DNA from 4 places in the Streptomyces sp. NPDC107517 genome. Region 4 is predicted to be linked to each of the others. Evidence: riboswitches for the same ligand, from Rfam matches in the RefSeq annotation. Region 4 holds a riboswitch; each other region holds the start of a gene.
The links. Region 4 has a riboswitch for cyclic di-AMP ahead of ACZ67T_RS00315 (M23 family metallopeptidase). Riboswitches for the same ligand answer to the same signal wherever they lie in the genome.

Region 1: it holds a riboswitch for cyclic di-AMP, as region 4 does, so the genes downstream of both, ACZ67T_RS31690 (C40 family peptidase) here and ACZ67T_RS00315 (M23 family metallopeptidase) in region 4, are expected to answer to the same signal.
Region 2: it holds a riboswitch for cyclic di-AMP, as region 4 does, so the genes downstream of both, ACZ67T_RS03515 (M23 family metallopeptidase) here and ACZ67T_RS00315 (M23 family metallopeptidase) in region 4, are expected to answer to the same signal.
Region 3: it holds a riboswitch for cyclic di-AMP, as region 4 does, so the genes downstream of both, ACZ67T_RS13050 (transglycosylase family protein) here and ACZ67T_RS00315 (M23 family metallopeptidase) in region 4, are expected to answer to the same signal.

Annotation. Positions count from the first base shown of each region.
Region 1 is NZ_JBVJPM010000017.1:62,963-70,680, reverse strand. It holds gene ACZ67T_RS31725 (adenosylmethionine--8-amino-7-oxononanoate transaminase) at 1-681, opposite strand, end outside; gene bioB (biotin synthase BioB) at 674-1,891, opposite strand; gene ACZ67T_RS31715 (8-amino-7-oxononanoate synthase) at 2,104-3,264, shown strand; gene ACZ67T_RS31710 (DUF397 domain-containing protein) at 3,248-3,484, opposite strand; gene ACZ67T_RS31705 (helix-turn-helix domain-containing protein) at 3,494-4,375, opposite strand; gene ACZ67T_RS31700 (ATP-binding protein) at 4,648-5,082, shown strand; gene ACZ67T_RS31695 (DUF6328 family protein) at 5,130-5,663, opposite strand; gene ACZ67T_RS31690 (C40 family peptidase) at 5,782-6,255, opposite strand; cyclic di-AMP (ydaO/yuaA leader) riboswitch at 6,259-6,436, opposite strand; gene ACZ67T_RS31685 (hypothetical protein) at 6,789-7,097, opposite strand; gene ACZ67T_RS31680 (ATP-dependent Clp protease proteolytic subunit) at 7,105-7,718, opposite strand, start outside.
Region 2 is NZ_JBVJPM010000001.1:826,051-833,768, forward strand. It holds gene dxs (1-deoxy-D-xylulose-5-phosphate synthase) at 1-1,442, shown strand, start outside; gene ACZ67T_RS03495 (aspartate aminotransferase family protein) at 1,439-2,824, shown strand; gene ACZ67T_RS03500 (helix-turn-helix domain-containing protein) at 2,961-3,602, shown strand; gene ACZ67T_RS03505 (DUF6126 family protein) at 3,599-3,772, shown strand; gene ACZ67T_RS03510 (tyrosine-protein phosphatase) at 3,803-4,600, opposite strand; cyclic di-AMP (ydaO/yuaA leader) riboswitch at 5,008-5,188, shown strand; gene ACZ67T_RS03515 (M23 family metallopeptidase) at 5,193-5,993, shown strand; gene ACZ67T_RS03520 (SGNH/GDSL hydrolase family protein) at 6,220-7,011, shown strand; gene ACZ67T_RS03525 (TetR/AcrR family transcriptional regulator) at 7,120-7,718, opposite strand, start outside.
Region 3 is NZ_JBVJPM010000004.1:492,342-500,059, reverse strand. It holds gene ACZ67T_RS13075 (NAD(P)/FAD-dependent oxidoreductase) at 1-1,269, opposite strand, end outside; gene ACZ67T_RS13070 (Ppx/GppA phosphatase family protein) at 1,736-2,680, opposite strand; gene ACZ67T_RS13065 (DUF501 domain-containing protein) at 2,677-3,207, opposite strand; gene ACZ67T_RS13060 (FtsB family cell division protein) at 3,362-3,850, opposite strand; gene eno (phosphopyruvate hydratase) at 3,947-5,233, opposite strand; gene ACZ67T_RS13050 (transglycosylase family protein) at 5,575-6,252, opposite strand; cyclic di-AMP (ydaO/yuaA leader) riboswitch at 6,257-6,428, opposite strand; gene ACZ67T_RS13045 (transglycosylase family protein) at 6,598-7,581, opposite strand.
Region 4 is NZ_JBVJPM010000001.1:74,747-82,464, forward strand. It holds gene ACZ67T_RS00305 (M16 family metallopeptidase) at 1-1,205, shown strand, start outside; gene ACZ67T_RS00310 (M16 family metallopeptidase) at 1,202-2,587, shown strand; cyclic di-AMP (ydaO/yuaA leader) riboswitch at 2,784-2,938, shown strand; gene ACZ67T_RS00315 (M23 family metallopeptidase) at 2,952-3,737, shown strand; gene ACZ67T_RS00320 (GntR family transcriptional regulator) at 4,002-4,688, shown strand; gene ACZ67T_RS00325 (HPr family phosphocarrier protein) at 4,882-5,163, opposite strand; gene ACZ67T_RS00330 (bifunctional acetate--CoA ligase family protein/GNAT family N-acetyltransferase) at 5,341-7,718, shown strand, end outside.

The sequences.
Region 1 (7,718 bases), on a different contig from region 4:
TTCCACGATCACGGCCGCCAGCTCATGGGCATGACGCCCGATCAGCTCGTGCAAATGATCCGCGTAGGCCTCCTCGTACGCGGCCGGCGGGGCATCGGCGAACACGTGCTGCGGCAGCGCACCCGACCACAGCTCGTGCATACCGCCCTCGGGGTCGCAGACCGCCATCGGCTGCCAGGTGTCGCCGTGGTAGCCACCGCGCCAGGTCAGCAGGCGGCGCTTCTCCGGCCGCCCGAGGGAGCGCCAGTGCTGGAGGCACATCTTGATCGCGACCTCGACGGACACGGAGCCCGAGTCGGCGAGGAACACATGCTCCAGACCTTCGGGCGACATGTCGACAAGGCGCTTCGCGAGCCCGACGGCGGGCTCGTGCGTGAGCCCGCCGAACATGACGTGGCTCATCCGGCCGAGCTGGTCGCGCACCGCCTCGTTGAGCACGGGGTGGTTGTAGCCGTGGACAGCCGACCACCAGGACGACATCCCGTCGACCAGCTCGGTACCCTCACCGACCCCATCGCCCCCGCCGCCGAGCCGGAGCCGCACCCCGGCCGCCGACTCGACGACGAGCGGCTCCTGCCGCCCCGGCATCGGACCGTACGGATGCCAGACGTGCCGCCGGTCGAGGTCGAGCAGCTCCGCCACGGGCAGCCCCGACACCGGCAGTACCGGCCCCTCAGGCATTGGGCGCGAGATCCGTACCGGCACCCCGGCGGCGTACGGCGACGAGGTCCGTACGTGCCTCGGGGACCTCGGCGACCGGGGACTCCGCAGCGTCTTCGTGCGAGCCGCAGCCCCCTTCCTCATGGGAGCCGCAGCCACCGCCGGAACCGCAGGCCGAGCCCGCGCCGGAACCGCAGGCCGCCTCGGCCCCGGAACCGCAGGGCCCGCCCCGGTGTTCGGGCAGCGTCACCTGGTCGGTGCCCTCGACCTCGAACCCGGCGTCCGTGATCATGTCCAGGTCCGCCTTGCCCGCCTGGCCCTCACTCGTCAGGTAGTCGCCGAGGAAGATGGAGTTGGCGAGGTGGAGCGCCAGCGGCTGCATCGAGCGCAGGTGCACCTCGCGCCCGCCCGCGATCCGCACCTCGACGTCGGGGCAGACGAAGCGGACCATCGCGAGGATCCGCAGGCAGCGCTGCGGCGTCAGGTTCCACTCCTTGGCGAGGGGCGTGCCCTCGAAGGGGATGAGGAAGTTGACCGGCACCGAGTCCGGGTCGAGTTCGCGCAGGGAGTAGACGACGTCGACCAGGTCCTCGTCGCTCTCGCCCATGCCCGCGATGAGACCGGAGCAGGCGGACAGACCGGCCGCGTGGGCCTTCTGCACCGTGTCGACGCGGTCCGCGTAGGTGTGCGTCGTCGTGATGTCGCCGTACGTGCTCTCGGAGGTGTTGAGGTTGTGGTTGTACGCGTCGGCGCCCGCGCCGCGCAGCCGTTCGGCCTGGCCCTCGGAGAGCAGACCGAGGCAGGCGCACACCTCGACGCCCTCGTTCTGCTCCTTGATCGCGCCGATGGTCTCCGACACGCGGTCGACGTCCCGGTCCGTCGGGCCGCGCCCGGACGCCACCAGACAGACCCGCTTCGCGCCGCCCGCGACACCGGCGGCCGCGGCCTTCGACGCCTCGTCGGGCTTCAGCCACGTGTACTTGAGGATCTCCGCCTTGGACCCGAGCCGCTGCGAGCAGTACGAGCAGTCCTCGGGGCACAGGCCCGACTTGAGGTTGACCAGATAGTTGAGTTTCACCCGCCGGCCGAACCACTGCCGCCGCACCTTGCCGGCCGCGGCCACCACATCGAGCAGTTCGTCGTCGGAAGTCGCCAGAACGGCGAGCGCTTCTTCACGGCTCGGCAGCTCGCGCCGCAGCCCCTTGTCCACCAGCGTGTTCAGCAGGTCCATGGCCCGATCCTGACCTACGTCCCCTGCTCAGGCCAAGGAGGCTTCGGACAACTCTGCCGGTTCGGCGTGTGGGTATTGCCACATCCTGGGTGGCTGGATGTCCCGCTAGTGTCTGTGCACTGCCTACAAAACTGTCTACAAAGCAGCAGCGGGCACGGGACAGCACACCCCACTCGAGAACCGGCCGCGACGTGGCCGTCGGAGGGACTCACATGGCGGGATCGCCGTTCGGCTGGATCGACGAGCAGGAGCGCGTGCGCCGCGGCGCCGGACTCGTCCGCACGCTGCGTCCCCGCCCCTCCGAGAGCCCGCTCCTCGATCTCGCGAGCAACGACTACCTCGGTCTCACCCGCCACCCCGAGATCACCAGGGGAGCGGCGGACGCGGCGCTGCGCTGGGGCGGCGGGGCCACCGGCTCGCGGCTCGTCACGGGCACCACGGAGCTGCACACCGAACTCGAGCGTGAACTGGCCGAGTTCTGCGGCTTCGAGGCGGCGCTCGTCCTGTCGTCCGGCTACGCTGCCAATCTCGCCGCCGTGACCGCGCTCGCCCCGCACGGTTCCCTGATCGTCTCGGACGCGAGCAATCACGCCTCCCTCATCGACGGCTGCCGGCTCGCCCGCGGCGCCGCGCAGGTCGTCCCGCACGCCGACCCGGACGCCGTACGTAAGGCCCTCGACACGCATCAGGGACAGGCGGTCGTCGTCAGCGACTCCGTCTTCTCGGTGGACGGAGATTCGGCCCCACTGGCCGAACTGGCTGGAGCTGCACGGGAGTTCGGGGCCGGCTTGATCGTCGACGACGCACACGGGCTCGGAGTGCTCGGTGACGGTGGCAGGGGGGCGCCGCAGGCTGCGGGGCTCTCGGGCGCCGACGACACCGTCGTCACCGTCACGCTGTCCAAGTCGTTCGGCAGCCAGGGCGGCGCCGTCCTCGGTCCCGCCCGGGTGATCGACCATCTCGTCAACACCGCACGGACGTTCATCTTCGACACGGGCCTCGCGCCCGCGGCGGCCGGCGCCGCCCTCGCGGCCCTGCGCCTGCTGCGCCGTGAGCCCGAGCGCGCCGAACGGGCGCGCGCCGTCGCCTCCTCACTGCACGAACTCCTCACGGCCGCCGGGCTCCAGGCCGTACGGCCGGACGCCGCCGTCGTCTCCGTGCGCGCGCCGTCGCCCGAAGAGGCCGTGCGCTGGGCGGCCGACTGCCGCGAAGCCGGCCTCGCCGTCGGCTGCTTCCGGCCGCCCTCCGTGCCGGACGGCATCTCGCGGCTGCGGCTGACCGCCCGCGCCGATCTGACCGACGATCAAATCGCCGAAGCCGTACGGGTGATCAGCCGCAACGCTCCCGACTCGGCTTTCACCGCAAGGAGTTGAGGAACCCCTCCCAGGCGGAGGGCGTGAACAGCAGGGCGGGTCCGGCCGTGCGCTTGGAATCGCGCACGGCGAGCAGTCCGGCCGAAGGTCCGCGGTGCAGCGGAGCGGTCTCGACACAGTTGTTCATTCCGGTGCTGCGGCTGCTTCGCCGCCATGGCGCGTCGTGCAGAGAGGTGCTGGGAACCGCGGCGGATGGTACGTACCGAGGCAGAGCTGACATGGTGCCTCCTTACGTGCGTTCACTGTCCGGAGGAGGATGCGCTCCGGCGATCCCGGCGATGAAATCCAGCGTGTCCCCGGGCGAAAGGGCGTGGATCCGAAGGGTGTCGAAGGCGTCCGTGTACGCCTTGAGGTCTTCTTTCCGTTCGAGGTAGAGGCTACTCGTCAAATGGTCGAGAACTACTACGTCCAGATCGGAAGTGTTCGGAAATGAGAACACAACGAAAGGGCCGGTTAGTCCGACATGCTCCCCCGCGGCGAACGGCAATACCTGTAGCCGCACATGAGGAAGCTTCGCCACGGCCGCGAGATGGCGCAGCTGCTCCGCCATCACCCGGGGACCGCCCACGGGCCGCCGCAGCACCGCCTCGTCGAGTACCGCGCTGAGCCGCAGCGGCGACGCCGAACGCAGCACGTCCTGCCGGGCGATCCGCACCTCGACCAGGGCGTCGACCTGCCCCTCCGGCAGCCCGTCGAGCGCGGCCCTGGTCACCGCACGCGCGTAGTCGGGCGTCTGGAGGAGGCCCGGCACGACGGACGTCTCGACCGTCCTGACCCGGCACGCCTGCGACTCCAGGCTGATGAAGTCCCGGTAGGCGGGCGGCAGTAGACCCCGGTAGGCGTGCCACCAGTGCTGGCCGCCGTCGTCCCCCGACCCGGCCAGCGCGACCAGCAGATCCCGTATGCCGGGGTCCGTGACCTCGAACGCGTCGAGCAGGAGGCGTACGTCCGACGCCTTCACGCCGCTGCGGCCGGTCTCGATACGGCTCACTTTCGACTGGTGCCAGCCGACGAGCCGGGCCGTCTCGCCACTGGTGAGCCCCGCGCGGTCGCGCAGCGCGCGCAGCTCCGCGCCGAGCCTGCGGCGGCGCACCGCCGGACCGTGTTTCATTCTGTCTCCTCGGACCTGTGGCCCGGCTCCTTCCGGCCCGGCGGATCGTGTTCCGAGCCGACGGTAGAGGAAGTCGGCGGCGTACGCCCAAATGTGGTGCGCCGACGCAGAGTTCACCGCTTCGAGCGACAGATATATGCATATCTCGGGGGATCGGCTCCACCGGCGGAGCGGGAGTGGCACTCTGGCGCGAAGCACCAGTCCGGGGGTTGCCTCGAGTCATCCGCCATGTGTCGGATTCAGGCCCCGGCGAAAAAAGGGACGACGTCGCCATGGCAGATCACCAGGAAGCATCCGTCACTCTGCCGAGCGATCCTGCCTCGGTCTCCTCGGCCCGCACATATGTCGGCGACGTACTCGCCGAATGGGGCATGCCGCGCGACGCGGAAACGGCCGACACGGTCCGGCTCATCGTCTCCGAACTCGCCACGAACGCCGTGATGCACACCCGCGGGCAGTCGCCGGTCTTCACCGTCGACGTACAGCTGGAGCGCGACGAACACCTGCGTATCGGCGTCACGGACAGCCACCCGCGCCACCCGAAGCGGCTCCCGGCCGCCGTCCAGCAGGACAACGGGCGCGGCATGGTGATCATCCGCTGTCTGACGGCCGAGTGCGGCGGAAGCCTGTCGGTCAGGCCCACTCCCGAGGGCGGCAAGACCGTGTGGATCGCCCTGCCGTGGACGGTCCCTGTCCAGTCGCTGTGAAGGCCGGCGGTGGTGGCGCGGCTACGGGGACGGTGTGTCCGTCCCCTTCACCGCGCCCGCGTGAGTGAGCGCCGCACCAGACGCGGCAGCACGCCCCACAGGCCCGCACAGACCGTGAACGTGCCCGCCCCGGCCGCGATGCCCGCGGCCCGCCCCGCGGTGAAGTCCACGACGAGCAGCACGGACCCGGCCAGGGCAAGTGCCAGAACGCCCAGGCCGGCCGCGGCGAGCCACGAGGACATCCGCACGATCTGCGGCTTGGCACCCCGCCCGAACAGCGCGCGGTGCAGTGCCGCGGGCGCCGTGAACAGCGCGGCGGCGAGCACCGCGAGCAACAGCGTCGCGATGTACGTCGCGCGCTGCACGCCGTCCAGCGCCGGGAACCTGGGAGTGAACGCCAGCGTCAGCAGGAACGCGAAGAGGATCTGCACGCCCGTCTGCGTGACGCGCAGCTCCTGGAGCAGCTCGCCGAAGTTCCGGTCCGCGCGCTCCAGCGGCGTCTCGTGCCGGTCCTGCCCCACGCTCCTTGAGCCCGAGTTGCGTGGGGCGTCCTCGTCGCCGGCCGGTCGGTCCTCGTTCATACGACCACGAGTACCCCGTCGCGCGGCTCCGAGACGGCCGGGCAGGCGCGTACGCCCGGTGACGACGCCTGACGGGTCCCCGGGGTCCCCGAGGCCCCCGGGGACCTGTCAGGTGGCGCTACCGCACACGCCCGTACCAGACGCTCCTCGTCCAGATCCGCTCGAGCCGCACCACGGCACCGGTCTTCGGCGAGTGCCAGATCCTTCCCTTCCCGGCGTAGATGCCGACGTGGTAGACGCCGCGGCCCGAATGGAAGAAGACCAGGTCACCGCGTTTGCGATGGGACGCCGAGACATGGCGGGTCTTGTTGTACTGCTGGGCGGCGGTACGGGGCAGTTTCTTGCCCACACGCTTGAACGAGTAGACGGTCAGGCCCGAACAGTCGAACCTGTGCGGTCCTGTGGCGCCCCACTGGTAGGGGCTTCCTTTCCTTGAGGCCGCGATCTGGAGGGCCTTCGTCGCAGGTGGCGAGGCCTCCGCTTCGGGCGTGGCTCCTGGCACCAGCAGGCTGCCGCCCGCTACGGCGAGCGTGAGGGCCGAGGCGGTGCCGGCCCGGGTCAGCAGCGACGGGACACGATTGAGCGCAGTCATGCGCAACCCTTCGTCAGCCGCCTGTGAAGGATGACCTGTCGGATTCGGGCTGGCGAAGTTGCCCGGCCGCGAAGTGCGGCTTCACCCCAAGGGCCGGCCCGGAAAAAAGCTCCGGCGGCCCGTCGTGCTCGGGTCCTCCACTCCTGCCGATCCACTTCTGTCGACCTGGCATCCGTACGGCGGCAGGACTCGGCGTCCGCACGGACCGCCCCGCCGCGGCGGCGGGGGCTTGTCGTCGGAAGGGATCTTCACGCACAAACGTCGAGAACGCAGCGCCGAATCGGCGTTGTGTGAGTGTCCTCACGAGTGATCCATTCGGGTGGACAGCGCACTTTTCCACCCCGGCGCGGGGGTCCCAACGAGGCCCGCACCAGCAGCGGAAGGCGGAATTCCCGATTTGGCGTAGGCGTTCCGCGCAACTTTTCCGGTTCGCAAAACGGGTGCCGGCTACGCCGTATGTGGGTACCTCTTCTGGTCCGTTTCGACCTCGGCGCGGACGGTTCGGATCGATCGCTTCGGATTTGAACGGTCCGTCAATTGACCGACCCCGGCGGCACCGTGACCCGTTGTGTCCTCCTTTCTCCGTCCAGGACCCGCAAAGCGCGAGCCAGCGTCGTCGCGTGGAGCTCGGTCTCGCCCCGCTGATGCATGAGCGTCAGGGCGTCCCTGAGCGCCGTCGCCCCGCCGACGAGTGCTTGCGCGGCCCGCAGTCCGCCATATGTGCGGTCGCTCCTGGCCGGGTTGATCCTTCCGAGCAGGTCGACCACTTCCAGATAGCGGGCGAGGAGTTCGCACTCGGCGCGCGTCAGCGCGGGCAGCGGGGGCAGCTCGGGCGGCAGCATCGCCGGGTCACCTGGCGCCGTGGGCCGAACCGGACAGCTTGCGGTTCTCGATGACCCGGTCCACGAGTCCGTACTCCACGGCGTCCTGGGCCTGAAGGATCTTGTCCCGCTCGATGTCGGCGCCGATGCGCTCTCGGCTCTGCCCGGTGTGCAGCGCGAGCAGCTCCTCCAGCTGGGCGCGCATGCGCACCAGTTCACGGGCCTGGATCTCCAGGTCGCTCGGCCGGCCCTGTGCGGGCTCGGCCAGCCCCGGCTGATGGATCACCACGCGCGCGCCGGGCAGCATGGCCCGCTTCCCCGGCGTCCCGGCGGCCAGGAGTACGGCGGCGGCGGAGGCGGCCTGCCCGAGGCACACGGTCTCGACCTCGCAGCTGACGAACCGGATCGTGTCGTAGATCGCCGTCATCGCGCTGAACGAGCCGCCGGGGGAGTTGATGTACAGCGAGATGTCCCGGTCCGGCGCGGCGTACTCGAGGTGCATGAACTGCGCCATCACATCGTTCGCGGAGGTGTCGTCGATCGGTGTCCCCAGGAAGACGATCCGCTCCTCCAAGAGCTTGGAGTACGGATCGAGCGTGCGGTGCCCGGCCGAGGTGCGCTCGGTGAACTCGGGCAGGACGT
Region 2 (7,718 bases), 750 kb from region 4:
ACATCGCGGCCGCCAAGGACCGCCCGCTGATCATCGTCGTCAACGACAACGAACGGTCGTACGCCCCGACCATCGGCGGACTCGCCAACCACCTGGCGGCCCTGCGCACCACCGACAGCTACGAGAAGGTCCTGGCCTGGGGCAAGGACGTCCTCCTGCGCACGCCGGTCATCGGACACACGCTGTACGAGTCCCTGCACGGCGCCAAGAAGGGGTTCAAGGACGCCTTCGCGCCCCAGGGCATGTTCGAGGACCTGGGGCTCAAGTACGTGGGGCCCATCGACGGGCACGACCTCGGCGCGGTCGAGTCCGCGCTGCGACGTGCGAAGCGGTTCCACGGGCCCGTGCTCGTGCACTGCCTCACCGAGAAGGGCCGCGGCTACGAGCCCGCCCTCGCGGACGAGGCCGACCGGTTCCACACCGTCGGCGTGATGGACCCGCTCACCTGTGAGCCGCTCGTGCCGTCCAACGGCCCGTCCTGGACTTCGGTGTTCGGTGACGAGATCGCCCGCATCGGACGGGAGCGCGACGACGTCGTGGCGATCACCGCGGCGATGCTGCACCCGGTCGGACTCACCAAGTTCGCCGAGGAGTTCCCCGGCCGGGTGTGGGACGTGGGGATCGCCGAGCAGCATGCGGCGGTCTCGGCGGCCGGACTCGCGACGGGTGGCCTCCACCCGGTCGTCGCCGTCTACGCCACCTTCCTCAACCGCGCCTTCGACCAGCTCCTCATGGATGTGGCGCTGCACAACTGCGGCGTGACCTTCGTTCTCGACCGGGCTGGTGTGACCGGCGTCGACGGCGCCTCGCACAACGGCATGTGGGACATGTCCGTCCTCCAGGTCGTACCGGGCCTGCGCATCGCCGCACCCCGCGACGCCGAGCAGCTGCGGGCCCAGCTCCGCGAAGCGGTCACCGTGGACGACGCCCCGACGCTGATCCGCTTCCCGAAGGAGTCCGTCGGCCCCGAGATCCCGGCGGTCGACCGCATCGGCGGCCTCGACGTACTGCACCGGTCCGACGACCCCGACGTGCTCCTCGTCTCCGTCGGTGTGATGGCGCCGGTGTGCCTCCAGGTCGCGGAACTCCTGGCAGCGCGCGGCATCAACTGCACGGTCGTGGACCCGCGTTGGGTCAAACCCGTCGACCCGGACCTCGCGCCGCTCGCCGCACGGCACCGGCTCGTCGCCGTCGTCGAGGACAACAGCAAGGCGGCCGGCGTCGGCTCCGCCGTGGCGCTCGCGCTCGGCGAGGCCGAAGTCGACGTACCCGTACGGCGGTTCGGGATCCCCGACCAGTTCCTCGCGCACGCCAAGCGCGGTGAGGTGCTCGCGGACATCGGGCTCACGCCCGTCGAGATCGCCGGGCGGATCGGCACCAGCATGGCCCGCAGGGCCGAGACGGCGGCCCTCGTGGCCGGCAAGGAGAGCGACGACGTATGAGCAAGGAGTTCGATCTCGCACGACTCCTGGCCGACCGCGGCGCCGAGCGCTACGAGCTGCACGCCAGGTACCTCAACCACCAGCTCCCGCGCATGCTGCACACCATCGGCTTCGACAAGGTCTACGAGCGGGCGGAGGGCGCCTACTTCTGGGACGCGGACGGCAACGACTACCTGGACATGCTCGCCGGGTTCGGTGTGATGGGCCTCGGCCGGCACCACCCCGTCGTCCGCAAGGCGCTGCACGACGTCCTCGACGCCTCGCTCGCCGACCTCACCCGCTTCGACTGCCAGCCGCTGCCGGGCCTGCTCGCCGAACGGCTCCTCGCGCACAGCCCGCACCTGGACCGGGTCTTCTTCGGCAACAGCGGCACGGAGGCCGTCGAGACGGCGCTGAAGTTCGCCCGGTACGCCACGGGCCGGCCCAGGGTCCTGTACTGCGGGCACGCCTTCCACGGGCTGACCACCGGGTCTCTGTCCGTGAACGGCGAGTCCGGATTCCGGGACGGCTTCGCGCCGCTCCTGCCGGACACCGCCGTGCCGCTCGGAGACCTCGACGCCCTGCGCGCGGAGCTCGCGAAGGGCGACGTGGCCGGGCTGATCGTCGAGCCCATCCAGGGCAAGGGCGTCCACGGGACGCCGCCCGGCTATCTGCGCGCCGCCCAGGAGATGCTCCACCAGCACAAGGCGCTGCTCATCGTGGACGAGGTGCAGACGGGCCTCGGCAGGACGGGCGACTTCTACGCCTACCAGCACGAGGACGGCGTCGAGCCCGACCTCGTGTGCGTGGCGAAGGCGCTCTCCGGCGGTTATGTGCCCGTCGGCGCGACGCTCGGCAAGGACTGGATCTTCAAGAAGGTCTACTCGTCCCTGGACCGGGTCCTGGTGCACTCGGCCAGCTTCGGCTCGAACGCGCAGGCCATGGCCGCAGGCCTTGCCGTGCTCTCCGTGATGGAGAACGAGGAGGTCGTCGCGAACGCCCGGGCGACCGGTGAGCTCCTGAAGTCCCGGCTCGCCGCCCTCGTCGACCGCTACGAACTGCTGAGCGAGGTACGCGGCCGCGGCCTGATGATCGGCATCGAGTTCGGGCGGCCGAAGTCGCTGAAGCTGCGCAGCCGCTGGACGATGCTCCAGGCCGCGCGCAAGGGCCTCTTCGCGCAGATGGTCGTCGTGCCGCTGCTCCAGAAGCACCGGATCCTCACGCAGGTCTCCGGCGACCATCTGGAGGTCATCAAGCTGATCCCGCCGCTGATCATCAAAGAGCACGAGGTGGACCGCTTCGTCGAGGCGTTCACCGCCGTCATGGACGACGCGCACTCGGGCGGCGGGCTGATGTGGGACTTCGGGAAGACGCTGGTGAAGCAGGCGGTGGCCAACCGCTGACCGCACCGTCGGGGCACCTCTCGGATTCGCAGGGGTGCCTCCAGGTGCCTCCAGAAGAGGGACGCCCGGAAGACGGGCTGTTGCCTCTGGGGCAATAAATTTGCCCCAGAGGTACGGCTCTGGCTCAATCGACGGTATGAGCCCTGTCCCTCCGGAGCCGGCTCCGGAACCCACGGAGCTGCCCGCCGTCGCCCCGCAGCTGCGCGAACTACGGCGTCGCGCCGCCCTGACCCTGGAGGCCGCGGCCCGTGCCGCCGGGCTCTCGCCCGCGCACCTCTCCCGCCTGGAGACGGGCCGCCGTCAGCCCTCGCTCCCGATGCTGCTCGCCCTCGCCCGCACCTACGGTACGACGGTCTCCGAACTCCTGGGCGAAACGCCCGCCGACAGGGACGCGGTCGTGCGCTCCGCCGACATGGAGGCCACCGAGGCGGGCGGCTGGATCTACCGGCAGGCGGGCGCCCCGGGACGCGGCATGCAGGCGCTGCGCGTCCATGTGCCGTTCGGCGCCCAGGGCGACATCGTGCGTGTCCACCCCGGTGAGGAGTGGCTGTACGTCCTCGAAGGGCGGCTGCGGCTGCGGCTCGGGGACACCGCGTACGCGCTCGCGCCGGGGGACAGCGCCCACTTCGACTCGCTCACCCCGCACCGGATCGCCGCCGCCGACCGCGACGGCGCCGAGCTCCTGTTCGTACACACCCTGCTGCAGAGCCCGTCCGCCGCGCTGTGTCTCGGCCCGGCGGTGGGCAGCGGCGAACCATCTCAGGGAGGCTCTCGATGAGCGCAGTGCCCGACGACGTGACCGAGCCCGAGCGGCAGCCCGCACGGCGTGACATCGAGGACAGGCTCCCGCGCGGCATCTGGGTGCGCCTGCTCGTCTACGTCTTCGCCGGGCACCTCGTCGCGGGCTTCATCTATCTGCTGTTCGCGCTGGGGGCGTCACGCGGGTGACGCCCCTCACCAGGACTGTCGGTCCCGGTCTCAGTCGAGAAGGCGCTCGCGCAGCCGCTCGCGCTGCGCGGGGGACAGCTTGAGGCCCTCCTCCAGGTAGCGGTCGGTGGAACCCCACGTCTGTGCGACTGTCTCGAAGGCGGCGGCCAGGTATGCGGCGCGGGCGTCGAACAGGGGGCTCAGCAGCTCCATGACCTCGGGGGACATCGCGTCCTTCGAGGCGCTGCTGCGGTGCACCTTGTAGCGGCGGTGTGCCGCGTTCGACTCCAGGTAGTCCGCCTCGATGGCGTCGCGCTCCACACCCATGGCCAGGAGCGTGACCGCTATCGAGAGGCCCGCGCGGTCCTTGCCGGCCGCGCAGTGCATGAGCGCGGGCACGCTGTCCTCGGCGAGGGAGTGCAGCACCTGGCTGTGCTCGGCGGTGCGCTCCGCGATGATCGTCCGGTACGACGTGATCATGCGGTCCGCGGCCTGGCCCTCGGAGAGGGCGGCGCGCAGCTCGTCGAGATTGCCGTCGCGCACCATCTGCCAGAACTCGGCGCCGTCCGCGGGGTCGGTCAGCGGCAGGTTCACGTTCCGCACGCCGGGCAGCGTGACGTCAGGGCCTTCGAGGCGCTGGTCGGCGGCGTTGCGGAAGTCGAAGATCGTGTGCAGCCCGAGCGAGGAGAGGAACGCGGCGTCCTCGTCCGTGGCGTGCGCGAGGTGACCGCTGCGGAACAGCACGCCCTGCTTGACCCGACGGCCGTCCACGGTCGGGAGGCCACCCACATCGCGGAAGTTGCGCACTCCGGCCAACTCGGGCTCGGTGGACGGGACCTGCTGCGTCACGGGGGCTCCTCCCGGTCGGCCGCGGCGCTGCTCGCCTGCGGGCGCCTTCGACGATACGACATGGCTGCCAGGGGCAACCATGTGAGAGGCGCCAGGCGATTACATATCCAATGCCCGATATGAGGCGGTAAGGAGTAATTGCCCTCTATGGGGTAACTGGCCCTGAAACACAGGCATATGGTGAGCAATGCGTGAGCAGGGTCATAGCCGTGACCGTACGTGGCGGACGGGCCGCATGGATTTCCGGTAGGTATCGCAGTCGCAAAGATCGTAAATAGACGGAGTGTGACGGCATTTTCCGGAAAAGGCCGTTTAAGGATCAAGAACCGGAATGCCCAAGGGGATTCGCGCCTTGTTTCCGCGCTCCCCGCTCGCTTACGTTCAGCGCAATCCGGACGGACCGCCTAATCCTGCCGCCGCCCGGAATCCGCACATCGATCCGTGCTCGGCAGGAGCGGGGGACCCAGGTAGAGCGCCGTGTCCGGAACACCGGGCACGGCTCGGGGTGAAGCCGTGCCCGAAAGGGGTGCGGCCGGGCAACTCCAGCCCGAACCCGACAGCTCACCTCGCAGGCGACGGAGAGGAATCCCCCATGCCCGCGAAGGGTAAGCACCGCCGTCCCAAGTCCCCGCGTTTCGCGCGCTCGATCGCCGTCGCCGCAGCGGGCGGCGCCGCGCTCGCACTGCCGCTGATGGGTGCCGCCGAAGCCCACGGCGCGACCCCGGCGGGCGCCCACTCGGTCGCGCAGGCCGTCGCCGCTCCCGCCGCGGCCAAGACCTACGCCGTGAAGGGCGGGGACACCCTCTCGAAGATCGCCGACGCGCAGAACGTCAGCGGTGGCTGGAAGAAGCTCTACTCCGACAACCGCTCGGCCGTCGGGGACAACCCGTCCCTGATCCATCCGGGCCTGAAGCTGACGATCGGCCAGAAGGCCGCGGCCCCCGCCGCGAAGTCCCCGGCCACGGCCACCCAGGCCACCACTGCTTCCGGCTACACGCTGCCCGTCCAGGGCGCCAACATCGGTACGGCGTACAAGACCGCGGGTGCCATGTGGTCCAGCGGCTACCACACCGGTGTCGACTTCGTGGTCCCGACGGGCACCCCGCTCAAGGCCATCGCCGCGGGTACCGTCGTGTCGGCCGGCCTTGACGGCGCGTACGGCAATGAGGTCGTCATCCAGCACGCCGACGGCAAGTACTCGCAGTACGCCCACATGTCGTCCCTCTCCGTCTCGTCCGGGCAGACCGTGACCGAGGGCCAGCAGATCGGCCTCTCCGGCGCGACCGGCAATGTCACGGGTCCGCACCTGCACTTCGAGATCCGCACCACCCCGAGCTACGGCTCGGACGTGGACCCGGTCGCGTACCTCCGTGGGCACGGGGTCTCTCTCTGACCTCGATGGCGTGACGTGAGCGTGTGACGTGAAGCTGTCTCGCTGAGGCGTGACGTGAGGGGCGGGCCCGGTTCCGGGCCCGCCCCTTCGTCGTATCCTCCGCCGCACCCTGTCGAATTCCTGGTATTCCTGAAATCGCGAAACTGACCGGGTGGGCTATATCACCACCCGTCAACCCCTTCCTACGGTCGCGTAGGTCACATCGCAGGGTGAAAGATGTGTGGTCGTGGCAAACGAATCGAGATCACTCAGCAGCGGCACGATTCGGTCCTACGCGGCGGTGGGGGACAGCTTCACCGAAGGCGTCGGGGACCCCGGTCCCGACGGGGCCTTCGTGGGCTGGGCCGACCGTCTCGCCGTCCTCCTGGACGACCGGACCCCCGAGCACTCCTTCCGGTACGCGAACCTCGCCGTGCGCGGCAAGCTCCTCGACCAGATCGTGGAGGACCAGCTCCCGCGCGCCGTCGAACTCGCCCCGGACCTGGTGACCTTCGCCGCCGGGGGCAACGACATCATCCGTCCCGGCACCGACCCCGACGACGTCGCGCAGCGCTTCGAGAAGGCGGTGGCCCGGCTGACCTCCGCCGTCGGCACGGTCATGGTGACCACCGGCTTCGACACCCGGGACGTCCCGGTCCTCAAGCATCTGCGCGGCAAGATAGCGACGTACAACGGGCATGTGCGCGCGGTCGCCGACCGCTACGGCTGCCCGGTGCTCGACCTGTGGTCCCTCAAGACCGTGCAGGACCGGCGTGCCTGGGACGACGACCGGCTGCACCTCTCGCCCGAGGGCCACACACGGGTCGCGCTGCGGGCGGGGCAGACGCTCGGCATCGAGGTGCCGGCGGACCCGGACCAGCCGTGGCCGGCGCAGCCGCCGCGCGGCACGCTGGAGGTCCGGCGCGACGACATCCACTGGGCGCGGGAGTTCCTGGTGCCGTGGATCGGCCGACGGCTGCGGGGCGAGTCGTCCGGGGATCATGTGGCGGCGAAGCGGCCGGACTTGCTGCCGCTCTGACGGGAACGGCGCACGTGATGGGGGAGCTTGCCTCTGGGGGCGGCTCCCCCGCGCCGCTTTGCCGGGTGCCACCCCGGGTTCCCCGGGGAGCCCGACGTCGCGCCGCCGTCAGCTCGACGTCGTAGCCGTCGTCGTCGCCGTCAGCTGCTCCCGCTCAAGTCCCAGCTCACGGGCCAGCGCGTCGTCCACCCACTCCTGCATGCGGGTCCGCGAAACCGTCCCCGTGTACGCGGTCATCTGCACCGCGAGCCCGTCGAGGAGCGCCGTCAGGCGCAGCGCGGCGCCCGCCGGGTCCGGGCAGCGGAACTCGCCCGCCGCCACACCTTCCGCGACGACCTCGGTGAGCGCCGCCTTCCACTGCTTGTCCAGGCCGCGGGTGACCTCCCGCAGCGCGGGCTCGCGCAGCGCCGCGGACCAGCCCTCGATCCACAGCCGCCACCCCTTGGCCTGCCCGGTCGGCGCGTACCAGCGCACGGCCGAGCGCAGCCGACGCAGCGCCGTCGTGCGCTTGCCGAGCAGCTTGCGCAGATGCGCCAGGTCACCCTCGGCGGCGTGCGCGAACGCGGCGGCGACGAGCTTTTCCTTCGTCGAGAAGTGGTACAGAACCAGCGCGTTGCTCACCCCGAGCGCCGCGGCGACGTCGGCGATGCGCACGGCTGCCACGCCCCGCGCCTCGATCTGTTCGATGGCGGCCCCCAGCAACTCTT
Region 3 (7,718 bases), on a different contig from region 4:
CTGGAACATGTTGAGCGTCCACTCGGCGATCACACGCGTCTTGCGGTTCCAGGTCGGCATGGCGAGCCCGTGGTAGCCGCGGTGCATGTACCAGGCGAGACGGCCCTTGAGCTTGATCTTCATCTTGCCCATGACGATCATCGCGACGCCCTTGTGCAGGCCGAGACCCGCCACCGCGCCCTTGTTGCTGTGGCTGTACTCCTTCTGCGGGAAGCCCCGCATGCCGGAGACCACGTTGTCGCCGAGGACCTTGGCCTGGCGCATGGCGTGCTGGGCGTTCGGCGGGCACCAGGCGCGCTCGGGCGGCGTGCCGTTCTTGACGGCCACCAGGTCCGGGACCTGGGCGTTGTCGCCCGCGGCCCAGATGTAGTCGCTGCCCTGCACCTGGAGGGTCGCCTGGGTGTCCACGTGGCCGCGGGGGCCGAGCGGGAGACCGAAGCGCGCGAGGGCCGGGTTCGGCTTGACGCCGGCGGTCCACACGACGGTGTTGGAGTCGACCTCGAGGCCGTTGCTGAGCACGACGTGACCGTCGACGCAGGACGGCATGGTGGTCTTCAGGTAGACCTCGATGCCGCGGGACTCCAGGTGCTTCCTGCCGTACGTGCCGAGCTCGGGGCCGACCTCGGGCAGCACCTTGTCGGCCGCGTCGACGAGCACGAAGCGCATGTCCTCGCGCTTCACGTTCTTGTAGAACTTGGCCGCGTCGCGCGCCAGGTCCTCGACCTCACCGATCGTCTCGGCGCCCGCGAAGCCACCGCCGACGAACACGAAGGTGAGCGCCTTGCGGCGGATCTCCTCGTCGGTCGTGGACTCGGCCTTGTCGAGCTGCTCGAGCACGTGGTTGCGCAGGCCGATGGCCTCCTCGACACCCTTCATGCCGATGCCGACCTCGGCGAGGCCCGGCGTCGGGAAGGTGCGGGAGACCGCGCCGAGCGCGATCACCAGGTAGTCGAAGGGAACCTCGTACGCCTCGCCGACGAGCGGGGCGACCGTGGCGACCTTGCGGTCCTGGTCGATGGTGGTGACCCGGCCGGTGAGAATCTCGGCTCCGGGCACAGCGCGTCGCAGCGGGACGACGACGTTGCGCGGCGAGATGCTGCCGGCGGCGGTTTCGGGGAGGAAGGGCTGGTAAGTCATGTACGAGCGCGGGTCCACGACCGTGACGGTCGCTTCCGCATAACGCATCTTCTTGAGAATGCGTCGTGCTGCGTACAGGCCTACGTACCCACCGCCTACTACGAGGATCCTGGGACGCTCCGTGGTGCTCATGCCATCGAGTATCCACCTGTCCGGAGGGGGTCGCTCGTGCGCCCCTTCACAAGCATGGAGAGGGCCTCTGCTACACTCCGCCGCCCACGTGACGGACGTCATGGCCCCAGCAGGGAACCACGGTATAACTCCGGTCGTTCCGCACCCCTGTTGAGCTGCCGCTCCGGGCATTTGGCGGGGGTGGACCACTCGCCCGGTTCATCTGTCCGTAACAAGCCTGGAACGCCCCGCACGTCGGCCGCCAGGGTCCCGAAACCCCCTTCTGCGGGCCATCCGACCCGGAACCTCGCCCAACAGGAGCGAATTCCTTGTGAAGAACTTCACGAACTTTCCCGACGGGGTGTCGCCGGAGCGTGTCGCCCCTCCAGGAAGAGGCCGGGCGAGGGGTCTTGGAGGGGCTGGGCGCCTTGGGGGCTGGGCGCCTTGAGGGGCCGGGCCCCTCGGGAGGCCGGGCCCCTTGCAGGGGCTAGGCGATCGACCAGGCGATGCCGTCGAGGATGTCGTGCTCGCTCACCACGACCTCCTTGGCGCCGGTCCACTCCATGATCAGGCGCAGCACCAGCGCGCCGGAGGCGATGACGTCGACACGGCCCGGGTGGATGACCGGGTTCAGGGAGCGCTGGTCGTGCGTGGACGTCACCAGCCAGTCCGTGAGCTCGGCGACCCGCTCGTAGGAGATACGGGAGTGGTGGATGGCCACCGAGTCGTACTCCTTCAGGCCGAGCGCGAGGGCGGCGACCGTCGTCACGGAGCCGGCGAGGCCGACGAGCGTGCGGGCCGCCGTCAGCGGAACGGTCTGCGTCACGAGGTCGAGAGCCGCGACGACGTCCTCGCGGATCTCCTCGATCTGCGCGGGCGTCGGCGGGTCGGTGACCGTGCCGTCCTCCCCCACGAGGTGGCGCTCCGTCATACGGACGCAGCCGATGTCGACGGAGCGCGCGGCCAGGACCGTGTCCTCGCCGACGACGAACTCCGTCGAGCCGCCGCCGATGTCCACGACCAGGTAGGGCTTGTCGAGGTCGGCCCGCCCCGTCAGCTCCTTCGTCGCGCCGGTGAAGGAGAACTCGGCCTCCTGGTCACCGGTGATGACCTCGGGCTCGACGCCCAGGATGTCCATGACCCCGCGCACGAAGTCGTCCCGATTCTCGGCGTCGCGGGACGCGGACGTGGCCACGAACCGGACCTTCTCGGCGCCGTGCGCCTTGATGACCTCGGCGTACTCGCGGCAGGCCGCGAAGGTGCGCTGCAGCGCCTCGGGCGCGAGCCGTCCCGTGCGGTCCACGCCCTGCCCCAGCCGCACGATCGTCATGCGGCGGTCCAGGTCGACGAGTTCGCCCGTCACGGGGTCGGCGTCGGCGACGAGCAGGCGGATCGAGTTCGTGCCGCAGTCGATGGCGGCGACGCGGGTCACTCGCTCTCCTCGGGCGCGGCCGACACGCACGGGCCCTTCGCCCACCACTCGGGCAGCATCGCGATGGCCTCGTCGCCGAGCGGGTTCACGCCCGGGCCCGCGGCCAGGGAGTGGCCGACCAGGACGTGCAGGCACTTCACCCGGTCCGGCATGCCGCCCGCGCTCGGGAAGCCCTCGAGGACCTCGATGGCGTCGCGGCGCGCGATGTAGTCCTCGTGCGCCCTGCGGTACGCGTCCGCGAGTTCGGGGTCCGTCTGAAGGCGCTCCGTCATCTCCTTCATGACGCCGTTCGCCTCCAGGGTGCCGATCGCGGACGCGGCGCGCGGGCACGTGAGGTAGTACGTCGTCGGGAAGGGCGTGCCGTCCTCGAGGCGCGGGGCCGTCTCGACCACGTCCGGGTTGCCGCACGGGCAGCGGTGCGCGATGGCCCGCAGGCCGCGCGGCGGGCGGCCGAGCTGCTCCTTGAACGCCTGGATGTCGGCGTCCGTGGGCGTGGTCGGCTCGGTCTGGGGCGGGGGCGTGTCCATGCCTGGGGGCTTTCCTTCAGTGAACTTCGGTGGGGGTACTACGGGTTCGGTCTCGGGGCTTGGTTCTTGGGACTTCGGCTTGGGCTTGGGCTTGGGCTTCGGCTTCGGCTTCGGCTTCGGCTTCGGCTTCGGCTTCGGGCATTGGTGAGGCGGGTCAGTTGTCGGGGCGGTCGGCCTTGTCGACGCCGTCCCAGACGTTCGAGTACCAGGGCCGGCCCGCCGCACCCTGCTCGGAGCGGGTGCGCTTCGCCGCGTCGGGGTCGCGCGCGATGTAGCCGGTCTCGCCCGGCATCACCAGGTGGAGCCGCTCGCGGATCCGCTGCTCCGCGTACGAGTCGTCCTGCCAGCGTGCCTTCTCGTCGCGCAGCCTGTCGACCCTGCTCTGGGCCTCCTGCTGCTGGCGCTGGAGGTCGGCGATCTCCCCGCGCTGGGAGACGTACTGCCTTATGGGGTAGGCGAGCGCGACGACCAGAGTGCACAGGACGAGGGCCAGGAGTGCCGCGCGGCCGGTGAGGCGGGAGCGGCGGGCCTGACGCCTGGTCTGGGAGCGGTAGACGCGCTCGGCGGTCTGCTCGCCGAGCAGACGCAGCCGGGTCGCGGTGGAGAACCGGTCACGGTCCCTGTCCCGGACTCTCCCGGCCATCTTCGCGCCTCCCCTTTACGTGCGTACGTCCCCGCACACGGTACGGGACCGGGTGCGGGGACGTACGTACGACGCTTCTACCGAAGCCTGTGTGGCTCAGCCCTTGAAGCGGGGAAACGCGCTGCGGCCGGCGTAGACCGCGGCGTCGTCGAGGATCTCCTCGATGCGCAGGAGCTGGTTGTACTTGGCGACGCGGTCCGAGCGGGCCGGGGCGCCGGTCTTGATCTGGCCGCAGTTCACCGCGACGGCGAGGTCGGCGATCGTGACGTCCTCGGTCTCGCCGGAGCGGTGGGACATCATGCACTTGAAGCCGTTGCGCTGGGCCATCTCGACGGCGTCCAGGGTCTCGGTCAGCGAACCGATCTGGTTGACCTTGACGAGCAGGGCGTTGGCGGAGCCCTCCTCGATGCCGCGGGCGAGGCGCTCGGGGTTGGTGACGAAGAGGTCGTCGCCGACGATCTGGACCTTGTCGCCCAGCTTCTCGGTGATGACGTTCCAGCCGGCCCAGTCGTCCTCGTACAGCGGGTCCTCGATGGAGACCAGCGGGTACGCGGAGACGAGCTCCTCGTAGTACTCGGTCATCTCGGCGGCCGAGCGGGACTTGCCCTCGAACTCGTACTTGCCGTCCTTGTAGAACTCGGACGCGGCGACGTCGAGGGCGAGTGCGATCTGCTCGCCGGGGACGTAACCGGCCTGCTTGATGGCCTCGACGATGAGGTCGAGGGCCTCGCGGTTCGAGCCGAGGTTCGGGGCGAAGCCGCCCTCGTCGCCCAGACCGGTGGACAGGCCCTTGGTCTTCAGCACCTTCTTGAGGGTGTGGTAGACCTCGGCGCCCCAGCGAAGGGCCTCGGAGAAGGACTCCGCGCCGATCGGCGCGATCATGAACTCCTGGATGTCGACGTTGGAGTCGGCGTGCGACCCACCGTTGAGGATGTTCATCATCGGGACGGGCAGCAGGTGCGCGTTCGGGCCGCCGAGGTAGCGGAACAGCGGCAGGTCGCTGGCCTCGGAGGCGGCGTGCGCGACGGCGAGGGAGACGCCGAGAATGGCGTTGGCGCCGAGCGAGCCCTTGTTGTCGGTGGCGTCCAGGTCGAACATCGCCTGGTCGATCAGGCGCTGCTCGGTGGCGTCGTAGCCGACGAGCTCCGGGCCGATCTGCTCGATGACCGCGAGGACGGCCTTCTCGACACCCTTGCCCTGGTAGCGGTTCGGGTCACCGTCGCGGAGTTCGATGGCCTCGAACGCGCCGGTGGACGCACCGGACGGGACAGCGGCACGACCGGTGCTGCCGTCGTCGAGGCCGACCTCGACCTCGACCGTGGGGTTGCCTCGGGAGTCCAGGATTTCCCGGGCTACGACGACGTCGATGGACGGCACGAGCATCTCCTTATGGGATGTGACGCAACTACGCCGGGCCGCATGGTCCGGCAACACCTGAGCCTAACCGGCTCCAGGCACCGCCCAGCCGACCGACCGGCCCGTGGACAAAAACCGAGAGCGAATTGTTTCCGAACGGAACAAAAAGCCACGGCCGACAACGGACGAAGGACCAGGACCCCTCACGCACCAAAGCCCCGCCCCGGGCGCGACGGGGGAATGCGCACCCGGGGCGGGGAGTCCTTGGGGAAACCTGGCGTGGTACCGGCCGTCCGCCGAGAGCCGATACCCGAGCGGCCCGGGGCCGCCGCTCCCCTCTTACTTACTGAGGTGGAGCTGCCGGTTGCTTACTTGAGGTGGAGCTGCTGACCCGGGTAGATCAGGTCGGCGTCCTCGACGATGTCCTTGTTCAGCTTGAAGAGCTTCGCCCAGCCGCCCTTGACGTGGTGCTTCTCGGCGATGGTGCTGAGGGTGTCGCCGGACTTCACCTTGTACTCGCCGTCACCCTTCTTGACCTTCTTGCCGGCCGGGGTCTCGACAGTCTTCTTCGACTCCTGCTTCGCGGCAGGCGCCTTGCGCTCCTGGCTGCGGGTGGTCGGCTGCTCGGCCTTGCGCTCCGGCTGCGGGGCGGCGGCCGGGGCGGAGCCGGTCGAGGCGGCGGACAGGCCCACGCCGCAGCTCGGCCAGGCACCCTTGCCCTGGCTGGCCAGAACCTTCTCGGCGACGGCTATCTGCTGCGCCTTGGAGGCCTTGTCGGCGGTGGAGGCGTACGCGGTGCCGCCGTACGCGGCCCACGTGGACGAGGAGAACTGGAGGCCGCCGTAGTAGCCGTTGCCCGTGTTGATCGACCAGTTGCCGCCGGACTCGCACTGCGCGACCGCGTCCCACTCGGAGGCGGTGGCGGCGGAGGCACCGGTGGCGCCCATCAGCGGGACGGCGACAGCGGCACCGGCGACACCGGCGAGCGTGGCGACGCGAACGGCCTTGGACGGGCGGCGGTGCTTGCCCTTGCTGGAAAACAGCATCGAGAGATCCCCTCACCGACGCCTACGAGGTGAGCTGTCGGGTTCGGGCCGGATGAGTGCCCGGTCGCACGTCCTGCGTGCGACTTAACCCCAAGCCGGTCGTTCGGCCGTCTCTCAACGGCCGGGGCCGGCGCTTACCTTGGGTCCCCCGCTCCTGCCTACGGCGCTTACGCGACGACTGTTCCCGTACGGACATTGGCAGGATTCGGCGTGACATCCGACGGGGCCCGCTGTGGCGAGCGGTGATGACCGTAAGCAGTGGATCGCCGTAATTTCAAAGACGATCAGGGCCTTTGAGACCCATCTCTCACTCTCGCCAAAGCGGACATTCAGCCCGAACTGCCGCTACTTTTCGCCCGATTCGAGCCCAAGATCCAGACTCTGACCAGGAAGGATGAGGTCCGGGTCGGCACCCACCGTCTTCTTGTTCTGGGCGTACAGAGCGGCCCATCCGCCGTCCACGTCATGGGTGTCGGCGATGTCCCAGAGGTTGTCACCGGCGCGCACGGTATAGGCGTCTTCGCTCCGATTCGCACCCTTGCGTACGTTTTCGTCGCCGCGTGAGGCGTGGCGGCCCGAGCCGTCGTCGGCGCGCAGGGAGTCTGCGGTGTCGTCCGCGGCGGCGGCGCCGCGGTGTCGTCCGGAGGCGGGCGGAGTGGCCGCGTCCGAGCCGTCGGAGGCCTCCGGCGAGGGCGTCGCGGGGGCCGAAGTCGAACCGTCCCGGCCGGACTTGTCAGCCTTGGCGTCATCCGAGGAGTTACCCGCGGTATCACCCGACTTGTCGTGATTCTTCTCTCGGGAGTTGCCCTTCGCACCCGAGGAAGCGGAGTCCGAAGGCCTGTCGTTCGCGCCCCCCTTCGCGGCGTCGTCCGCCGCGTCGTCGCTCCCGGAGTCACCGGCCGACGCCGACGGGGTCGGAAGGGCCGCCCCGGGGTCGACGTCGGCGGCGGCGGCGTCCGCCGTGAGCCCCGAGGTGACCGAGCAGACCGGCCACGCCCTCGGACCCTGGTCGGCGAGGACCTTCTCGGCGACGGCTATCTGCTGCGAGCGGCTGGCCTGGTCGGCGCGCGGCGCGAAGTCGAGGCCGCCGTAGTCCTCCCAGACCTCCTGGGAGAACTGGAGCCCGCCGTAATAGCCGTTGCCCGGATCGGCGCTCCAGGAGCCGCCGCTCTCACACTCGGCGAGCTTGTCCCATGTGGCCGTCGACGCGGCGCTCGCGCTGGTCGCGCCGAGCAGAGGGATCGCGATGGCGGAGCCGGCCACTCCCGCGGCGACGATGAGCGCGGGAGCCTGGCGGGGGCGACGGTGACGACCGTTCCCGGTGAGCATGGAGGCGCCTTTCGGTGGCTCGGGGAATGCTGCGGCGGGTGGTGCCGCGATGACTGGTGAACGTAGCGGGAGTCGAACGCTTGTCACAAGTCGATGCAGCAGAGATCACGTGAAAGTCACAGTCTTGACGGCCCGTC
Region 4 (7,718 bases):
GCTCGAAGCAGGTCCACGGGAACGGGCACTTCGAGCTGGTGCAGGGCGCCGGCGGCTCGCTGAACGGGACGACGAGTTTCGAGCGCACCAACTACTTCGAGACCATGCCGGCCCACCAGCTGGAGCTCGCGCTCTGGCTGGAGGCCGACCGGATGGGCTCCCTCCTCGCCGCGCTCGACGAGGAGTCGATGGAGAACCAGCGCGACGTCGTCAAGAACGAGCGCCGCCAGCGCTACGACAACGTTCCGTACGGGACCGCGTTCGAGAAGTTGACCGCCCTCGTCTACCCGGAGGGCCACCCGTACCACCACACGCCCATCGGCTCCATGGCCGACCTGGACGCGGCCACCCTGGAGGACGCGCGGAACTTCTTCCGTACGTACTACGCCCCGAACAACGCCGTGCTCTCGGTCGTCGGGGACATCGACCCCGAGCAGACGCTGGCCTGGGTCGAGAAGTACTTCGGCTCCATCCCGCGCCACGAGGGCAAGCAGCCCCCGCGCGACGGCGCCCTGTCCGACCTGATCGGTGCGGGCGTGCGCGAGGTCATCGAGGAGGAGGTCCCGGCGCGCGCGCTGATGGCCGCCTACCGGCTGCCGCAGGACGGTACGCGCGCGTGCGACGCGGCCGACCTGGCCCTGACGGTCCTCGGCGGCGGTGAGTCGTCCCGGATCTACAACCGTCTCGTACGGCGCGACCAGACCGCCGTCGCCGCCGGGTTCGGTCTTCTGCGGCTCGCGGGGGCGCCCTCCGTGGGCTGGCTGGACGTGAAGACGTCCGCCGACGTCGAGGTCCCGGTCATCGAGGAGGCCGTCGACGAGGAGCTCGCGCGGTTCGCCGCCGACGGGCCCACCCCGGAGGAAATGGAGCGCGCCCAGGCCCAGTTGGAGCGCGAGTGGCTCGATCGGCTCGGCACGGTCTCGGGCCGCGCCGACGAACTGTGCAGGTTCGCCGTCCTGTTCGGCGACCCGCAGCTCGCCCTGACCGCCGTCCAGCGCGTCCTCGACGTCACCGCCGAGGAGGTCCAGGAGGTGGCCGAGGCCCACCTGCGTCCCGACAACCGCGCGGTGCTCGTTTACGAGCCCACGGCCTCTGAAGAGGCCGACGAGACCGCCGAAGCGTCCCAGGCGGACGAAGCCGCGGACGAGACCGTCGGCGAGACCGCAGACGCCGTCGAGACCGCAGACAAGGAGGCCGGCAAGTGACCGAGCTCGCGACCATGGACTTCCACCCGCAGCCCCAGGCCGGCACGGCCAGGCCGTGGGCCTTCCCCGCGCCCGAGCGCGGCACCCTCGACAACGGCCTGACGGTGCTGCGCTGCCACCGCCCGGGCCAGCAGGTCGTCGCGGTGGAGATCAACCTCGAAGCGCCCCTGGAGGCCGAGCCCGCCGGGCTCGACGGCGTCGCCACCATCATGGCGAGGGCCTTCTCCGAGGGCACCGACAAGCTGCCCGCCGAGGAGTTCGCCGCCGAGCTGGAGCGCTGCGGCGCGACGCTCGACGCGCACGCCGACCACCCCGGTGTACGGGTCTCCCTGGAGGTGCCCGTCTCCCGCCTGCCGAAGGCGCTCGGCCTGCTCGCCGACGCCCTCAGGGCGCCCGCGTTCGCGGACAGCGAGATCGAACGCCTGGTGCGCAACCGCCTCGACGAGATCCCGCACGAGACGGCGAACCCGGGCCGCCGCGCCGCCAAGGAACTCTCGAAGCAGCTCTTCCCGGCCACCGCGCGCATGTCCCGCCCGCGCCAGGGCACCGAGGAGACCGTCACGGCCATCGACGCGGCGGCCGTACGTGACTTCTACGACCGGTACGTGCGTCCCGCCACGGCCACCGCGGTCGTCGTGGGCGACTTGGCGGGCATCGACCTCGACGCCCTCCTCGCGGACACGCTGGGCGCCTGGACGGGGAACACGGCCGAGCCGCGCCCCGTACCGCCCGTGACGGCCGACGACACCGGCAGGGTCGTCATCGTCGACCGGCCGGGCGCGGTGCAGACACAGCTCCTGATCGGCCGGATCGGCGCGGACAAGCACGATCGGGTGTGGCCGGCGCAGGTGCTCGGCACGTACTGCCTCGGCGGCACCCTCACCTCCCGACTGGACCGCGTCCTGCGCGAGGAGAAGGGATACACCTACGGCGTGCGCTCGTTCGCCCAGGTGTTGCGCTCGGCGCCGGACGGGACGGGCGCCGCGATGCTCGCCATCAGCGGCTCCGTGGACACGCCGAACACGGGTCCAGCGCTCGACGATCTCTGGAAGGTGCTGCGCACGCTCGCGGCGGAGGGCCTCACCGACGCCGAACGGGACGTGGCCGTACAGAACTTGGTGGGCGTCGCCCCGCTCAAGTTCGAGACCGCCGCGGCCGTCGCGGGGACGCTCGCCGACCAGGTCGAGCAGCACCTGCCGGACGACTTCCAGGCGGAGGTGTACCGGCGGCTCGCCGCGACGGGCACGGTGGAGGCCACCGCGGCCGTCGTGAACGCCTTCCCGATGGACCGTCTGGTGACGGTGCTCGTCGGTGACGCCGCGCAGATCGAGGAGCCCGTCAGGGCCCTCGGCATCGGAGAGGTGACCGTCGTCACGGGCTGACCGTGACCGGTGTGCAACGAGGGGCCCCGGTGGGCGAGATGACCATCGGGGCCCCTGTTTGTCCGAATTGAACCAGTGGTTGCCTGTCTGCCCTGTGGCATGCGCTACAAAAGCCCGGTTCGGTTTGTTGATTGAAAGTTGCCCCGCTTAGCGTCGGTCCGGCTGTCCGCCAGATGTACGCCGCGCCCGTGGCACCGGACAGTCATCGCCGAGTCCCCCAAGGCGCGAGCCGGGGGAGCCGGGGACCCACCGTCCCTGGGGTGAATCGGACGCCCTTCCCTGAAGGGGCCCGTAGGAGACCTTCCTGCTCCGAACCCGTCAGCTAACCCGGTAGGCGAGAAGGAAGGAAAGGATCAGCCACCCCATGGCGTTCACCCGTGCCACCGGGAAGCACCGTCGCCCGAGCCGTCTCACGCGCACCACCGCGCAGGTCGCCGGCGTCGCCGCGCTCACGACGACCGGTGTCATCGGAGGCCTCGCCGCCCCCGCCCTCGCCGCCGACGCGTCGCTCGAGCAGACCGGCCTGAGCAGGGCCATCTCCATCGGTGACTCCCTCGCGCAGAAGATCGACGAGCAGGCCGCTGCCCAGCAGCAGGCCGCCGACGAGGCCGCCGCGAAGGAGAAGGCGGAGGCCGCGGCCAAGAAGAAGGCCGAGGAGGACCGGCGCAAGGCGGCCGCCAAGGCCAAGGCCGAGCGCGAGGCCAAGGAGCGTGCCGCCCGTGCGGCCGAGCGCAAGCGCCTGAACGCCTTCGTCATGCCCGTCACCGGCTCGTACGTGTCGACCGCGTACAAGGCCAGCAGTGGTCTGTGGTCCTCCGGCAGCCACACCGGCATCGACTTCCACGCCGCCAGCGGCACCTCGGTCCACGCGGTGGGCGCGGGCACGGTCGTGGAGGCCGGCTGGGGCGGCGCCTACGGCAACAACATCGTCATCAAGATGAACGACGGTACATACACGCAGTACGGCCACCTGTCGTCCATCGGTGTCTCCGTCGGTCAGACGGTCACCCCGGGGCAGCAGATAGGCCTCTCCGGAGCGACCGGCAACGTCACGGGCCCGCACCTCCACTTCGAGGCGCGCACGAGCCCCGAGTACGGCTCGGACATCGACCCCGTCGCGTACCTGCGCTCCCACGGCGTGAACGTCTGACCTTCGCCGCGTACCCCCCGCGAAGACGCACCGAATGCCCCGGCTCACCGAGCCGGGGCATTCGTCGTTCCCCGGAACCGCTTGTTCGCGGCCCGCTTGTTCCTGACGCCGGTGTCCAAAAAATATCCATGGATTACGGCCTGCCGTCGGAAATTCGCGCCCGCTGGAATAGAGTCGCTGGACAGGCGAGCTGAACAGACGTCCATCGCGCTGTACGGGTGACTATCGACCGCGTTTCGCGGGGATTAAGGCGGAGGTCGGGGCATGCGCATTCCGGCGCACTCGGTATGCACGGCGATCCGCGACGACATCGTCTCCGGTGTCTACGAGCGCGGCGGCAGACTCACCGAGGAGGTGCTCGCCCGCCGCTACGGCGTCTCGCGCGTCCCCGTGCGCGAGGCGTTGCGCACCCTGGAGGCCGAGGGCTTCGTCGTCACCCGCAGGCACGCGGGTGCCTGCGTCGCCGAACCCTCCGCGCAGGAGGCGGCGGACCAGCTGGAGATCCGCATGCTCCTCGAACCGCTTGCGGCGGCCCGCGCCGCGCAGCGCCGCACCGAGGCGCACCTGAAGGTCCTGCGGGGCCTGGTCAGGCTCGGCCAGGAGCGCTCCAGGCGAGGTCAGAGCGAGGATCTGCGCTCGCTGGGCGGCTGGTTCCACGAGACGCTGGCGCAGGCGTCCGGCAGCCCGGGGCTGACCACGATGCTCACGCAGCTCCGCCACAAGATCGCGTGGATGTACACCGTGGAGCAGCCCGCGCGGCCCGCCGACTCCTGGGCCGAGCACGGGGCGATCGTTGACGCCGTGGCGCGCGGTGACGTGGAGCGCGCGCGGGCGCTCACGGCGCAGCACACGGAGCGCGCCGCGGCCGCTCACCGCTTGCGCGCCCCCCGTCCGGGTGGCCGTGTGAGGACTTCGCAACATCCCGTCAACACAGTGGGTCTTCAGCATTAACCGAGGCGCCGTATACAAAGAGGGCGGCTCATTTCCAAGGGCTCTATTTCCGCTGCCCAGAATTCTGGGAACAGGGCCGCAGAAAGCAAAAGGGTCTGCTCGGAAAATCCGAACAGACCCTTTATTCGGCGCGATCTTCCGTGAGCAGGAGATGGCGCCCGAGACATCGAGAGACCCGGTACCGGGGCCCGTGCTAGACGGTCTCGGGAAGCTCCTCGAGCCCCTCGGCGACCAGCTTGGCCAGACGGTCGAGCGCGATGTCCGCACCCTCGACGTCGGAGGCCAGGACGATCTCCTCGCCGCCGCCGGCGCCGAGGCCGAGCACCGCGAGCATGGAGGCGGCGTTGACGGGGGTGCCGTCGATCTTGGCGATCGTCACGGGGACACCGGCCGCCGTGGCCGCGCGGACGAAGATGGAGGCGGGGCGGGCGTGGAGGCCCTCGGCCCAGCCGACGTTGACGCGGCGCTCAGCCATGTGATGCTGCCCTTCAGGATTCTCACGGTTGTCTAGACCAGTCTCCCACATCGGTGGACGTGCCCGATGTGGGTCCTACGTATCGCCCGCACACGCCCGTCGGCCCTCATAGCGTGCCTTCGGCCCGCTCGCGCCGCGACCCGTACGACCGTCACCGCCGCGCCGTACGCTGGCCCCATGCAGACCCCGTCGGACCGGCACGCATACCCCGCCCACTGGGAAGCAGACGTGGTGCTGCGCGACGGCGGCACCGCGCGCATCAGGCCCATCACCATCGACGACGCCGAGCGGCTCACGAGCTACTACGAGCAGGTTTCCGACGAGTCGAAGTACTACCGCTTCTTCGCGCCGTACCCGCGCTTGTCCGCCAAGGACGTCCACCGCTTCACCCATCACGACTACGTGGACCGGGTGGGCCTCGCGGCCACGGTGGGCGGCGAGTTCATCGCGACCGTCCGCTACGACCGCATCAACGCCCAGGGAATGCCCGCCTCTGCCCCCGCCGACGAGGCCGAGGTCGCCTTCCTCGTGCAGGACGCCCACCAGGGCCGGGGCGTCGCCTCCGCTCTCCTGGAGCACATCGCCGCCGTCGCCCGCGAGCGCGGGATCCGCCGCTTCGCCGCCGAGGTGCTGCCCGCCAACACCAAGATGATCAAGGTGTTCACGGACGCCGGATACACCCAGAAGCGCCACTTCGAGGACGGCGTCGTCCGCCTGGAGTTCGACCTCGAACCCACCGAGGCCTCGCTCGCCGTGCAGCGCGCCCGCGAGCAGCGCGCCGAGGCCCGCTCGGTGCACCGGCTCCTCGCCCCCGGCTCCGTCGCCGTCGTCGGGGTGGGCCGCACGCCCGGCGGAGTCGGCCGCAGCGTCCTCGACAACCTCCGCGACGCCGGCTTCACCGGTCGCCTCCACGCCGTGAACAGGGAGTTCCCCGACGATCTGCGCGACCTGGACGGCGTCCCCGCCCACCGCTCCGTCCACGACATCGACGCCGCCGAGCCCGTCGACCTCGCCGTCGTCGCGGTCCCCGCGGAGCAGGTCCCCGAAGTCGTCGCCGAATGCGGCGAGCGCGGTGTGCAGGGGATCGTCGTGGTCTCCGCCGGATACGCCGAGTCCGGCAGCGAGGGCCGCGCCCGCCAGCGCGAACTGGTGCGCCAGGCCCGCTCGTACGGCATGCGCCTGATCGGGCCGAACGCCTTCGGCGTCATCAACACCTCGCCCGAGGTGCGGCTCAACGCGTCGCTCGCGCCCGAGATGCCGCGCGCGGGCCGGATGGGGCTGTTCGCCCAGTCCGGAGCCATCGGCATCGCGCTGCTCGCCCGCCTCCAGCGGCGCGGCGGCGGCGTGACCGGAGTGACGGGTGTGTCCACGTTCGTCTCCGCCGGCAACCGCGCGGACGTGTCGGGGAACGACGTACTCCAGTACTGGTACGACGACCCGGACACGGACGTCGCCCTGATGTACCTCGAAACCATCGGCAACCCGCGCAAGTTCACCCGCCTCGCCCGCCGCACGGCCGCCGCGAAGCCCCTCGTCGTGGTGCAGGGCGCCCGGCACAGCGGCATCGCGCCCCTCGGCCACGCCGTCCGCGCCACGCGCCTGCCCTACGCCACCGTCTCCGCTCTGCTGCGCCAGGCGGGTGTCATCCGCGTGGAGACCATCACCGAACTCGTCGACACCGGCCTCCTGCTGGCCCGCCAGCCTCTCCCGCAGGGCCCCCGCGTGGCGATCCTCGGGAACTCGGAGTCGCTCGGCCTCCTCACGTACGACGTCTGCCTCGCCGAGGGCCTGCGGCCGAAGCCGCCGCGGGACCTGACGACCGCGGCGTCCGCCGAGGACTTCCACGCGGCGCTCACCGAGGCGCTCGCGGACGACAAGTGCGACGCGGTCGTCGTCACGGCCATGCCCGCGGTGGGGGAGTCGACCGCCGAGGACGCGGCGCTCGCCGAGGCACTCAGCTCGGCCGCCGCCGGCACCCCCACCAAGCCGGTCCTGGTCGTGCACGTCGAGCTCGGCGGACTCGCCGAGGCGCTCTCCGCGGCCTCCAGCACCGGCCCCCGCGCGCTCGCCAGGACCCCCGGCGGCCCCCCGGCCGGACGCCCGCCCGCGGACGAGCCCGCGCCCACGCCCGCGCTCATCCCCGCCTACCCCGCCGCCGAGCGCGCCGTCCGCGCCCTCTCCGAAGCCGTCAAGTACGCCCAGTGGCGGCGCGACGCGGCGGAGCCCGGCAAGGTCCCCGAGTACGAGGACATCGACGAGACGGGCGCCGCCGAGCTCATCACCGCGCTCCTCGCGAAGGACGAGGACCCGCGCGGCACCGAGCTCGCCCCGCAGGACGCCCGCACCCTCCTCGCCCGCTACGGCATCGACGTACGGCAGACCCTGCCCGCACCCGGACCCGACGAGGCGGCCGCCGCCGCGCGCACCCTCGGCTACCCCGTCGCCCTCAAGACGACCGCCCCGCACCTGCGTCACCGCGCCGACCTCGGAGGAGTACGTCTCGACCTGCCGAACGAGGAGGAGCTGCGCCGCGCCTACGAAGAGCTGTCCGCCTC